2 linked regions of the Methylotuvimicrobium sp. KM2 genome follow. The main gene of each other region encodes a partner of the protein of the gene in region 2 in a complex. Links are inferred from orthologs where the notes say so. Each region holds a gene or a part of one and is shown on either strand. Other genes may lie near its edges.

Region 1 (5,373 bases), 2.8 Mb from region 2 along the record:
CGCCGCATGATGCATTTTATCGATGTTTACCGCGAACAGGAAAAGGTCATTATGGATATTTCGGCCAATGCATTTTTGCACCACATGGTCAGAAACATTGCCGGCGTATTGATGGAAATCGGTATGGATAAACAGCCGGTCGATTGGACGCAAGACTTATTGCTGATCAAGGATCGTGATCAAGGCGGAATCACGGCGCCGCCCGACGGCTTGTATTTAGGCGGCGTTTATTATCCGGAACATTACGGTATTACCAGGCATCCGGTATTCGATAAACTGCCGTCCGATGCGAAACGGTTCGATGATCGTCCGAAGGCTTAAAGCTTTCTCCCTTTATACTCAACAGATGACTAACCTTATGAAGGTATGGGTGTGGCTAGCGAGGATGTCGGCAGCCTCGTAGGGTACGCTATGCGTACCATGGTAACCCCGGGATGTTCGTTTGCCTACCGAACCGCCGGGGCACGGCTTTGGTACGCGCAGAGTACCCTACAATTTATGTATAACTATGAGCGCAGATCGTGGGAGCGATAATTGCCGAGGGATTGAATAGTTGCGTCAGGAAAGGCTTTTTAAAATTTTAGAATAAGCTGTTGAAAGACTTGATGAGCTTCATGCGCTTCATGGTTAAACTGCCGAATTTAAATAAATGCATTTGTCCTGGCATCGTTTCCTTTTACGTTTCTTAAATACCCTAGGATGTTATAAAATTGCAATCTTGTTCATCGGCATTTGATGCTGCGTTCCCAAACATTACGGATACTTGGATGACTCCGAACGGTTACCCTCTTTCTCTATTAAATGTCGCTATCTAAAATCATCAATCAACCACTTCCATATTTCGAAGATAGTGCTCGCTTGTTCGCACCGCTTGCCGGTAAACCTTGGGCGGTGTTTTTGGATAGCGGATATCCGGTTAGTCGACAAGGCTGTTTCGATATCATGGCCGCCGATCCGGTTTGCACCTTAGTCACACATGGAAATGTCACCAAGATCAAACGGGGGGTTGTTGTCAGCGAATCGACCGACGATCCTTTTGAATTGGTCAAAAAACAATTACTACCGAAACGGTCGGGATTCGACGATTTGCCGTTTAATGGCGGCGCCATCGGTTATTTTTCTTACGATTTGGCTCGCCGCTTGGAAAAACTACCTGTCATTGCGAGGAATGCCGAAAATATTGCCGAAATGGCGGTCGGTATTTACGAGTGGGCTGTGATTGTCGATCATCAACTGCGCCGTAGCCGCTTGGTCGGTTACCTCGACGAGGCGCAATTGGCGAATTTAACGAAATTGTTTAGCCGATTGCCGGAAGAGGGTATGCAAAATGGATTTTATGTTACAGGGCCTATTGAAGCCAACTTCGATCAGGCGGACTATGCCGAAGCATTTAGCCGTATCAAAAAATATTTGAAAGATGGCGATTGTTACCAAATCAATCTTGCCCAGCGTTTCAGTGCGCCATGCCATGGCGATCCTTGGGCGGCTTATTTGAAACTGCGAAAATTAAATTCGGCGCCGTTTAGCGCATATATGAATACGCCGGAGGCATCCGTGTTGAGTTCCTCGCCGGAGCGTTTTCTAAAGCTTCGTGACGGCTTTGTCGAAACCAAGCCGATCAAAGGAACGCGCCCGAGGAAATCGAGTCACGCCGACGACCTCGATCAAATCAGTCAGTTGGAAAGCAGCAATAAAGATCGAGCCGAAAATGTCATGATCGTCGACTTATTGCGCAACGATATCAGTAAGACTTGCAAAAAAGGTTCCGTTAAAGTTCCTCGGTTATTCGATATCGAAAGTTATGCGACCGTGCATCACTTAGTTAGCACGATAACCGGCGAGTTGACGGAAGGCCGGCATGGCTTGGATTTGCTGAGAAGCTGTTTTCCCGGAGGTTCGATTACCGGTGCGCCAAAGATCAGGGCGATGCAGATCATCGAGGAATTGGAGCCGCATCGGCGAGGTGTTTATTGCGGAGCGATCGGCTATATAGGTTTCGACGGCAATATGGATACCAATATCGCGATCAGAACCCTAGTGCATTCGGATGATACGATCCGTTTTTGGGCCGGCGGCGGTATCGTGAACGACTCGGTTATGGAAGAGGAATACCAGGAGTGCTTCGACAAAGCTTCGGCGATGATATCGGTTTTGAGCCAGCTAACGGTTGTATGAAAACCGGCTTGCGGGTCATAAAGTTCGGCGGTAGTCTTGAACGTGGCGGAGCTTTAAAATCGTGCTTGGAAAAAGCGGCAGCTTTGTACCGGGAAGGGAGTATTTGGGTTCCCGGCGGCGGCGATTTTGCCGAGCAAGTACGGCAGGCTCAACAGCGTTGGCGCTTCGATGATATTACCGCGCACGAAATGGCCCTTTTGGCGATGCAGCAGATGGCCTTGCTGATGCATTCGATGCATCGCGATTGTTTATTGGCTGGCTCGATTGCCGATATTGTTCGACAGCTCGACCTAGGAAAACCGATCATTTGGTTACCCGATGTCAATGAACTGAACCAAGCCGGTGTTCCCGCTAGCTGGGATGTGACTTCCGACAGTCTTGCCGCTTGGCTCGCATTTACACTCGATGCCGATGAATTAATTTTGATCAAATCGGCTGAAATTTCGCAATCCGCTGATGTCAATAATCTTGCGGAATTAGGCGTTGTCGACCGAGCATTTTCCGGGTTTACCAAGAATGCCCGATTTAAAATTAGGGTCGTTAATCCTTATGATCATGAATAGGCTATCATCAATCCGGTAAATGAAAGTGCAAGGGGCGGTTAGGGTTATTGTCATTACGTTAAGGGAAAACCGTCAATCCGTCATGGGTTGGCGGAATCCAGTGCCATGTAAGGTAAGCGTTTAAGGCATATTACTCCCTTTTGACCGAAAAAGCGTATAAGAACGAGAAGGTGTGGGGTATGCCTAGCGAGGATGTCGGCGGCAGGGAGCCGCCGTCAAGCCCCCATGGACGGGTTCACGGCGCTCCTCGATAGGCATACCCCATACCCAACAAAGTTGAACGATTCTTCAGTAAGAAGGGAGTAGAACCTGAACGCATGAATGACTTATTTTTATGACGGCTTAACTTAATGGCAGTGGTGGTTAGGGGTACGGGTACCCTAAGCCGAATTTTAATCTACGGTGAGTATAAAAATAAAAAGGCGATATCGATGCCATTGGATATTTTGTTGATAATCATAGCGACGACCGTCATTCAGTCGATTTTTGGCGTGGGCGTTTTGTTGTTTGGTACGCCCTTGTTATTGCTATTGGGCTATCAGTTCATCAATGCGCTTGAGATTTTGTTACCGATCTCAATCGCCATCAATTTGTTGCAGTTGGTTAAGCATCATCATTTTATAGATATTAACTTCGTTAGGAATGTATTGAAATACAGCATACCATTCGTCGTGGTATTTTTATTTATCGTGACTAGCGTTCGAATCAATATCGGCGCATTGATTGGGGTATTTTTAATTTTCGTTGCGCTTAAGGATGCGGTCGGCGCCGTCAATAAAATAATCAGGAAGCTGGTCAGTTACGAAAGAACTTATCTGATTTCGATGGGCATCGTGCATGGCTTGACTAATTTAGGCGGCTCTCTATTGACTGCGATGGCGCATAGCAAACAGTATGAAAAAAATCAGACTCGGTCGACTGTTGCGGTTTGTTATGGCATGTTCGCAGTATTTCAGATTTTGACGTTGTTTTTTGTTAAACATCAGTATGTGATTTCTTATGCCGATAATGTGTCGTTGTTGCAAATTGCCGTGGTTGTATTTTTATTGACTGAGGAAATGCTTTATAAGAACATCGATAACGAAAAATACGCTAAAATTTTCGCGGCATTTTTGGGAATATCGGGCGCTGTATTGATTTGGAAATCTTTGTAGTCTTGTTGTCAGATTAAGTCAGTGAGTACAGAACAAATAGCCTGTTATGTTTCAAATTTCGGCAGTGCCTAAGGCGGCGCCGGGGGCTTGGTATAGAGGCTTATTTACTCGGCGCTTAAATTTCATAGCTCATAGGCTATGCTTAGCCATTTGGTATAAATTAGATGCTGGGTTAAAGGCGTGCTTTGGCGAGTCCCCGGTCCCGGCGCTGAATTTTGATCTACTATGGGTAGAAGTGTCACGCTTTACCATCACATGACAACGAAAAGAGGGCATGATGAATAAACAGCTTAAGGCGGTTTTAAATAACTTTTTGATTGGAATTTTCGCGGTAATTCCGATTGTGATCATTTTACAGATCGTCATCTTCGTAAAAGACCGGGTCTCCGACCTCTTTAGGATGGTATATGGTTATGCCGATAATTACCTGTATACATTGATGGTCTTTGCGGTTAGTTTTTTGATTTTATCGATGATTGGGCACAAAATCGTCAAGGAAGGTAAGTTCTGGGCGATCGCGGCGTTCGATTTTATTATCGATAGAATTCCGTTGTTGAATAGCATTTATCGGGTAACTAAAAAAGTCATTAATATGTTTTCCTCGCATGAGCGTAAGGAAGCGCGCGAGGTGGTTTATATAGAGTACCCAAAAGAAGGGCTTTGGGTTCCTGCTTATGTGACCAATAAGCAGGATGATCAGTATGTGTTGTTTGTGCCGACGTCGCCGAATCCGACTTCAGGTTTTACGGTGATTGTGAATCAATCCAGAGTCATAAAGTCCGAAATGAATATTGAGCAAGCGACTAGCTTTATCGTAAGTGTTGGGGTTGATTTCGATAAAATGGATGAGATGAAAAAACTTTCCTAATTGTAAAAAGATTTTAACCGAGGCAAACGCTTCATCTCAAAAAAGCATTTCACCATGAAGATCATGAAGAATAAGAAGTTAATTCAATGACTTCTCTTTCGTTTGTAAACAACTTTCGCTCACCCGAAAGGTTAGCTAGCCCTCTTTATACTCAAAAATTAGCTAGCTTTATGAAGGTATGGGGTGTGGCTAGCGAGGATGTCGGCAGCAGGGCGGATTTTTGCTCCTGCAAAATCTGCATTCACGCCATCCCTGGCGTTTGAGCTGCCGTCAAGCCATATATGGGTTCGCGGCTGTCCTCGATAGACACATCCCAAGCCTTTTATTCTTAGACGGTTTTTCAATCAAAAGGGAGTGGAGTGTTTAGGTAATCTATTGAAATACTTCATTAACTTCATGTGATTCATGGTTGAGCTGCCGAATTTAGGTTCATGACTCCTCCATGGTATAAGTTATCGGAGTTAGGATTCACGGCCCTCGACCTCGAGTTTCCAAGATAACGGCTCGCCGGCTTTAAGCGGTGTGATATTAATTTCTCCATGCCCGTAAAATTCAGGTACGATCCAAGGTTCTTTAATCAATGTGACTGAGCGAGTGTTTCTGGGCAATCGGT
Region 2 (7,771 bases):
CATCAACGCATTATTATTGGTAACACTATGCGCCTATTATTGGTCGAAGACGATGAAATCCTGGGCGACGGCATACAAGCCGGCCTAACGATGGAAGGCTATGCCGTCGATTGGCTTAGGAACGGCGCGCAGGCTGATGAAGCACTGAAATCCAACAGTTATGAACTAATTGTAATGGATCTTAATCTGCCGGGTATGGACGGCTTAAACCTGCTTTCCGAGATCAGAAAACGAAAAGATGAAACTCCGGTCTTGATCTTAACGGCGCGGGACGGCATCGACGATCGAGTTACCTTACTCGACAGCGGCGCCGACGACTTTGTCGTTAAACCGTTCGATTTATCGGAAGTCTGCGCCCGCCTACGAGCACTAGCCAGAAGACAGGCGGGGCGAAGCGTCTCTCAAATCGAACACAAAGGCATCGTGCTGGATCCCGCAGCGCATACCGTGACTGTTCATAACACACCGGTTAATTTATCGCAAAAGGAATTCGGCATTTTAAATTTTTTAATGAATAATATCGGCAAGGTCGTTTCCAAGGCGCGTATCGAGGAAGCCTTATATTCCTGGGGTTCTGAAATAGAAAGCAATACGGTCGAAGTGCATATCCACCATTTGCGCAAAAAGCTAGGCTCGGATTACATCCGCACGGTCAGAGGTGTCGGCTACATCCTTGATGAGAATTAATGCGTTACTCACTTAAAGGCGTGTTGCTGTTTGCATTGCTTTCGGCAACGATAGTCATCTGGGCCGTTACGGCTTATATTAGTTATAAAGTCACACGCGATGAAGTCGTCAAACTATTCAATGCGGAACTCGAACAATCGGCTCAAGCTTTATATTCGTTCGTCGGACAATTGCTCTATAAAGGCTCTCTGAATGAATTGTGGGACTTAGACAGCCCTGAAAAAACGCCGCTACCCGATCAGCAAATCACGCAATTACGTAAAAAAATATCGTTTCAATTGATCGATAAAACCGAGGGCTTGATTTTAAGGTCGAAAACCGCACCCAAGCAGCCGATGTCGCATTCGACAAACGGCTACACCAAAACCGAGGTCGCGGGACATACCTGGCATGTTTTCAGCGTTTCCAATGATGAAGACGAATATATCGTTCATGTCGGTCAACGTGACGATATCCGTCAGGAATTGAAAGACGAAATCGCCAATCATTTGATCAAACCGCTATTGATCAGCTTGCCTTTATTTGGACTGGTCATTTGGATCATTGTCGGTCGCTCGCTCAAACCGGTCAATCGCCTGGCTCGGCAACTAGCGAAGCGTGAGGCTAATTACTTGAAGCCATTATCGACGCGCTGGCTTCCAACTGAAATCATACCGGTAGTCGAGGCCTTGAACACTTTATTCATCCAGCTTGAGAAAGCCTTCGAAAACGAACGGCGCTTTACTGCGGATGCTTCGCATGAACTTAAAACCCCTCTCGCAGGCTTGCTAACTCAAGCCCAAGTCGCGATAAAAACAACCGATGACGGCGTCCGACAACAAGCATTAAGCCGTATTGAACAAGCAGTGAAACGCATGACCGGTCTTGTTCAACAGTTATTGACTTTTTCGCGAATCGAATCGGATCCCAGTTATTTAGCCAAACAACCGATCAAATTGAGCAATGAAATTATTCAAATCATTGCTGAAATGGAGCCGGAGGCTCATAAAAAACAAATTACCATGGGCTTTGATAACGACACAGACGGTTTGGTCATGGTTAATTCGTTACTCATCACGATCTTAATAAGAAATATTGTGGATAACGCAATCAAATACACCCCAAGAGGCGGCAAAATATTGATCAGCCTAACCACACAAGCAAACAGCCCTTGTTTATGTGTCGAAGACTCGGGGCCGGGCATTCCGGTCGAACAGCTCGAAAATGCGTATCAACGTTTTTACCGTTGCGTCGAAACCGCCAACCATACCCAGGGCAGCGGTCTCGGCTTATCGATGGTAAAAAGAATCGCGGCTTTGCATCATGCCGAATTACAGATGAATAAATCCCGCTTTGGCGGCTTGAGCATCGCGCTACTCTTTCCTGCCCCACAAACCGATTACCCGGCGGCCACAAATATCAATTCGGATATTTTCAAAAAACCGCCATATGCTTGGCACCAATTAAAAAAATAATATACTTATACCTTTCGCACTTCAAATTTCGGCATTAGCCTATGGAGGTGCCGGGGTGTTCGGCAAAGGCTTTGATAGCATGGATGCTATCATAGAGCCTACATGGACGTATTTACGGCGTCCTTTGACGGGCACCCCGACGCCGAAATTTGACTAGCAAAGGGTATACATCGCTTATCGACATTCGATAGCATTAGGCTCTTCGACAACCGTATTGCATAACTCGCCAATACCTTCGATTTCAATGCGGACCCTTTGCCCGGGCTTCAGATATCCGCGCGGTTTCATTTTAACGCCGACGCCCGATGGCGTGCCTGTTGCAATGATATCGCCCGGCTCGAGCGTCATTACTTGACTCAAATAAGTAATCATTTGGTAGCAATTAAAAATCATGTGCCGAGTATTGGAGTTTTGACGTAATTCATCATTAACCCAGGTTTTGATCGTCAAATCATGCGGATCGATGATTTCATCCGGCGTGACTAGCCATGGCCCGAGCGGGCCATGTGTATCGAATGATTTACCCAGCGTCATCGTCGGCGAACGGGCCTGCCAATCCCTAACCGACACATCGTTAGCAATGGTAAAGCCTGCGATGACTTGATGCGCTTGTTCCTGGGGCACATGACGGCAACGCTTGCCGATTACAAATGCCAACTCGCCCTCATAATCCAGTTTTTCCGATACCTTAGGCCGATGAATCGCTTCACCGCTACCGATTACACAAGTTGTTTGCTTATTGAAAAATGTCGGGTATTCGGGTTTTTCCTTACCGGTTTCCTCAATGTGTTCGGCATAATTGAGACTAATCGCCAAATATTTACCTGGTCTCGGCACCGGTGCGTGCACTTTTACCTCTGCAACCGGCAGGCGATGCGAACCTGAATCAATGAGTTTTTGCAACGCCTCCAATGCCGACGTTCCAGCACTCAGAAATTCGATCATCGAGGCCGGAAGCGCACTGCCCCCGAAACCATCGACGACTTCATCGTCAACGACAGCGCCAATTCGTGTTTGCCGATTATGCGTAAAAGTAATTAATTTCATCGTTTGCTTCGTCCTGCCATTGTAATGAGACATTAATTTTAAATGATCCGGTATAAGGAAAACACGTCTCATTGATTTTAGGCTATTCAACCTAAATTTGGCAGTTTAACCATGAAGATCATGAAGTATTTCAAGAGATTAACTCAACACGCCCGCCAACCTCTTTGGTGAACGAAAGCTCTATACAAACGCATGACAAGTTATTGAATTAACTTCTTATTCTTCATGATCTTCATGGTGAAATGCTTTTTCTAGTTTCAATAAACCACGAATGAGCCGGATGCCATTATTCAACCCGGCATTTTCTAAACCGTCACTTTTACCTTAGAAGCGCCGCCTATTCTTATATATAATGTTGCGACCGGCGAAAGGACGGTTTCGTTTTAAGACCCGTCCGTGCGTCATCAACTTTTGCTGACAACCACAATGACACCCGAACAATTTAAACAGCATGCCCGGCAAGGCTACAACCGAATCCCGATCAGCCGGGAAATTCTCGCAGATTTGGACACGCCGCTCAGCGCTTATCTTAAACTGGCCGACGGCCCCTATTCGTATCTATTCGAATCCGTACACGGCGGCGAGCAGTGGGGCCGCTATTCGATTATCGGCTTGCCTTGTCGAACTGTCGTTAAAGTCATCGGCAATGAAATCCGGGTTGAACGAGACGGCGAAGCCATTGAAATATTGATTCATGAAAACCCACTGGCCTGGATCGAAGCATTCAAAGATCGTTACAAAGTCCCCGATATCGAAGGATCGCCACGCTTCAACGGCGGACTAGTCGGTTATTTCGGCTATGAAACCATTGGCTATATCGAACCTCGACTCAAATCGACGAACAAACCGGACCCGCTTGGCACGCCCGACATATTGCTGATGGTTTCCGAAGAAATACTGGTCTTCGATAACTTATCCGGAAAACTGCTGCTCTTGACTCATGCCGACCCCGAGCAAGACAATGCTTACCAAGACGCCGTAAATCGCCTGGAGGATTTGGCAGTCCGGCTGCGAGAACAAAAAGCGCGTTCCGAAACTCACAAAACGCCGAAACAAGTCGAGGAATCGCATTTCGTTTCCGGCTTCACGCAACAAGGTTTCGAACAAGCCGTGTTGAAAGCGAAAGAATACATCGTCGACGGCGATATCATGCAAGTCGTACTGTCGCAACGCCTGTCGATCCCATATAGCGCCTCGCCGCTTAATTTATACCGCGCGTTACGTTGCCTGAACCCTTCGCCGTATATGTATTTTCTGAATCTCGAGAATTTTCATATCGTTGGTTCGTCGCCCGAGATCCTGGCACGCCTCGAAGACGGCACGGTCACGGTTCGTCCGATCGCCGGAACCCGCCCGCGCGGCGCGACGCACGAGCAAGATCTTGACCTGGAACAGGAGCTGCTTGCCGACCCGAAAGAACTAGCCGAACATTTGATGTTGATCGATCTCGGCCGCAACGACGCCGGTCGCGTCTCGCGTACCGGCACCGTTCAACTTACCGATAAAATGATCGTCGAACGTTATTCGCATGTCATGCATATCGTCTCTAACGTCACCGGAGAATTGCAAGAAGGCAAAAACGCCTTCGATGTCTTGGCTGCGACATTTCCGGCCGGCACGGTTAGCGGCGCGCCGAAAATCCGCGCGATGGAAATCATCGATGAACTGGAACCGGTCAAGCGTGGCGTCTATTCTGGCGCGGTCGGTTATATCGCGTGGTCGGGTAATCTCGATACCGCGATCGCGATCCGCACCGCTGTGATCAAGGATAAAACCCTGCACATTCAAGCAGGCGCCGGCATCGTTTACGATTCGGTGCCGATTAACGAATGGGAAGAGACGATGAACAAAGGCCGAGCCGTATTCCGAGCCGTCAGCATGGCCGAGGCAGGCTTGGAAGGAGAACAATCATGAGCGCCGTCAAACTGGTTATGATCGATAATTACGATTCGTTCACATATAACCTAGTGCAATATTTCGGCGAACTCGGCGCCGATGTCACGGTCGTACGCAACGACGAAGTCACCGTGACAGACATCGAACGCCTGGCGCCCGATAAAGTCGTCATTTCACCGGGGCCTTGCACACCTAACGAGGCCGGAATTTCGGTCGAAGCGATATTGAAATTCGCGGGCCGTTTTCCGATTCTAGGCGTGTGTCTCGGCCATCAAAGTATTGGACATGCTTTCGGAGGCAACATCATCCATGCCAAAAGCATTATGCATGGTAAAACATCACCGGTTTATCACAACGATATTGGGGTATTCAAAGGACTGAACAATCCGTTTACCGCAACACGTTATCATTCTCTGGTCATCGATCAAGCCTCGCTGCCGGAGTGCCTTGAAATTACGGCCTGGACTCAGGACGAAACCGGCAATACCGAAGAAATCATGGGCGTCCGCCATAAAATATTTGATATTGAAGGCGTACAGTTTCATCCGGAATCGATCTTGACTGAACACGGCCACGATCTGCTGCGAAACTTTTTGGACAGATAAATGAAGCCCATCCTACGGTAAAATTCGTAAAATACGCGATTCATTGATCCGATTTCCAACTACCGACGAGAATATCAGCCAAACACTATGGATCTCAAACAAGCTCTACAAGCTCTCCTAACCAAGCATAATCTCAATCACGAGCAAATGCGCGATGTGATGCGCATTATCATGACCGGCGGTGCGACCGATGCACAAATCGCCGCATTTTTGATTGCGTTACGCTGCAAAGGAGAAACCATCGAGGAAATCGTCGCTGCTGTCGAAGTGATGCGCGAATTAGCCGACACCATTGAAATCAGCGGCGAGCATGTCGTGGACACCTGCGGAACGGGAGGCGACGGTGCAAACACATTCAATATTTCGACGGCCAGCGCTTTCGTCGTTGCGGCAGCCGGAGGCAAAGTCGCCAAACACGGCAATCGTTCGGTTTCCAGCCGCACCGGCAGTGCTGACGTGCTGGAAACGGCCGGTGTCAACCTGGACTTAAGCCACGAACAAGTCATCCGCTGCGTCAATGAAGTCGGCGTCGGTTTTTTGTTCGCACCGAAACATCATGGCGCGATGAAATATTCGGTCGGTCCTCGCCAAGAAATGGGCGTTCGGACACTGTTCAACTTATTGGGTCCATTATCCAATCCGGCTAAGACACCGAATCAATTGATCGGCGTCTATGCAAAAGAATGGGTTCGGCCGATGACCGAAGTGCTGAAAAAACTCGGCAGCCACCATGTCATCGTGGTTAGCGCGGAAGACGGACTCGATGAAATCAGCATTGCCTCATCGACCTCGGTAGCGGAATTGAAAAACGGCAACATCAATTGCTACACGATCACGCCGGTTCAATTCGGTCTCAAACGTGGCAGTCTGGAAGAACTCGCGGTCGATAGCGCCGCAGACAGCCTAGCAATGATTTACTCGGCACTCGACAATCAACCGGGACCTGCCCGAGACATCGTCGCGCTCAACGCCGGTGCGGCAATTTATGCGGCCGGCCTGACCGACAACTTACATTCCGGCGTGCACAAAGCTCAAATAGCCATTGAAAGCGGCATGGCAAAAGCGAAATTGAATACATTCATCGAATTTTCCAACGCGCTAACTTCAAGCGAATCATCATGACCGATACTCCCGATATTCTAAAAAAAATCCTAGATACCAAAGCCGACGAAATCGCACGCCGCAAGCTGAACACGACGGTCGACATGCTGCGTGAAATCGCAGAAGGGGTCGAAGGCCCGCGCGGATTCGCCGCCGCTCTACAGAGCAAGGTTGCCGGAAAAAAACCTGCGATCATCGCCGAAGTCAAAAAAGCCTCGCCGAGCAAGGGCGTGATTCGCGAAAACTTCGACCCGGTCGCGATCGGCCAGGATTATGCGATGAACGGAGCCGCCTGCCTGTCGGTCCTGACCGATAAGGAATATTTCCAAGGCAGCGAAGTCTATCTGCAAATGGTTAGGGAACGCTGTCCGCTGCCGGTCTTGCGCAAGGATTTCATGATCGACCCTTACCAGGTCTTCGAAGCGCGCGCCTTAGGCGCCGATTGCATTTTGCTGATCGTCGCCGCGCTCGAAAACGAGCAAATGCATGAACTCGCTAACACCGCCAAGAAATTGGGCATGGACGTTCTAGTCGAAGTACATGATGCGGACGAACTGCAACGCGCGCTAACGCTGGACACGCCGCTGATCGGCGTCAACAACCGTAACTTGAGGACCTTCGAAACCTCGCTGCAAACGACGCTGGACTTGAAAGATCGAATTCCGCAAGACCGCATCATCATTACCGAAAGCGGCATTCACACGCCTGAAGACGTCAAGCTGATGACCGACAACGCTATCTATGCCTTCCTGGTCGGCGAAGCCTTCATGCGCGCGCCAAGCCCGGGCCAAAAAATGCGCGAATTGTTTGAATTGCCGTAGATTTGCTGCTTTATCTCTCTTTTTACTGAGACATCGTATAGCTTTGTTATACCCATCGCAGATCAAAATTCGGCACCGGGGTGCCCGTCAAAGGACGCCGTGAACCCAGCACCTAAATTCTATAGGTCTTTGGCAATGATTCAAAATCATGGCTTATTTA

The links.
Region 1: the proteins of WJM45_RS00755 (region 2) and pabB are in contact, whole or in part, in a solved structure (PDB 8RP0), measured with the Escherichia coli proteins. The link is inferred for Methylotuvimicrobium sp. KM2 from one-to-one orthologs.

The regions. Positions count from the first base shown.
Region 1 is NZ_CP150634.1:2,974,148-2,979,520, reverse strand. What follows is about bases 1-2,988. They hold pabB (aminodeoxychorismate synthase component I), read left to right. Parts: upstream 1-801; coding sequence 802-2,175; downstream 2,176-2,988. Other genes in these bases: WJM45_RS12505 (uridylate kinase), read left to right, coding at 2,118-2,738; truA (tRNA pseudouridine(38-40) synthase TruA), read left to right, coding at 1-321. Outside these bases: WJM45_RS12500 (hypothetical protein), read left to right, coding at 3,170-3,892; WJM45_RS12495 (DUF502 domain-containing protein), read left to right, coding at 4,170-4,760; pyrC (dihydroorotase), read right to left, coding at 5,222-5,373. UniProt on the Escherichia coli protein: Part of a heterodimeric complex that catalyzes the two-step biosynthesis of 4-amino-4-deoxychorismate (ADC), a precursor of p-aminobenzoate (PABA) and tetrahydrofolate.
Region 2 is NZ_CP150634.1:165,501-173,271, reverse strand. Bases 3,895-6,893 are described here. They hold WJM45_RS00755 (aminodeoxychorismate/anthranilate synthase component II), read left to right. Parts: upstream 3,895-5,098; coding sequence 5,099-5,689; downstream 5,690-6,893. Other genes in these bases: trpC (indole-3-glycerol phosphate synthase TrpC), read left to right, coding at 6,808-6,893; trpD (anthranilate phosphoribosyltransferase), read left to right, coding at 5,777-6,811; trpE (anthranilate synthase component I), read left to right, coding at 3,895-5,102. Also shown: WJM45_RS00775 (response regulator), read left to right, coding at 28-687; WJM45_RS00770 (ATP-binding protein), read left to right, coding at 687-2,141; WJM45_RS00765 (fumarylacetoacetate hydrolase family protein), read right to left, coding at 2,316-3,188; more of trpE, read left to right, coding at 3,615-3,894; more of trpC, read left to right, coding at 6,894-7,611. UniProt on the Escherichia coli protein: Part of a heterodimeric complex that catalyzes the two-step biosynthesis of 4-amino-4-deoxychorismate (ADC), a precursor of p-aminobenzoate (PABA) and tetrahydrofolate.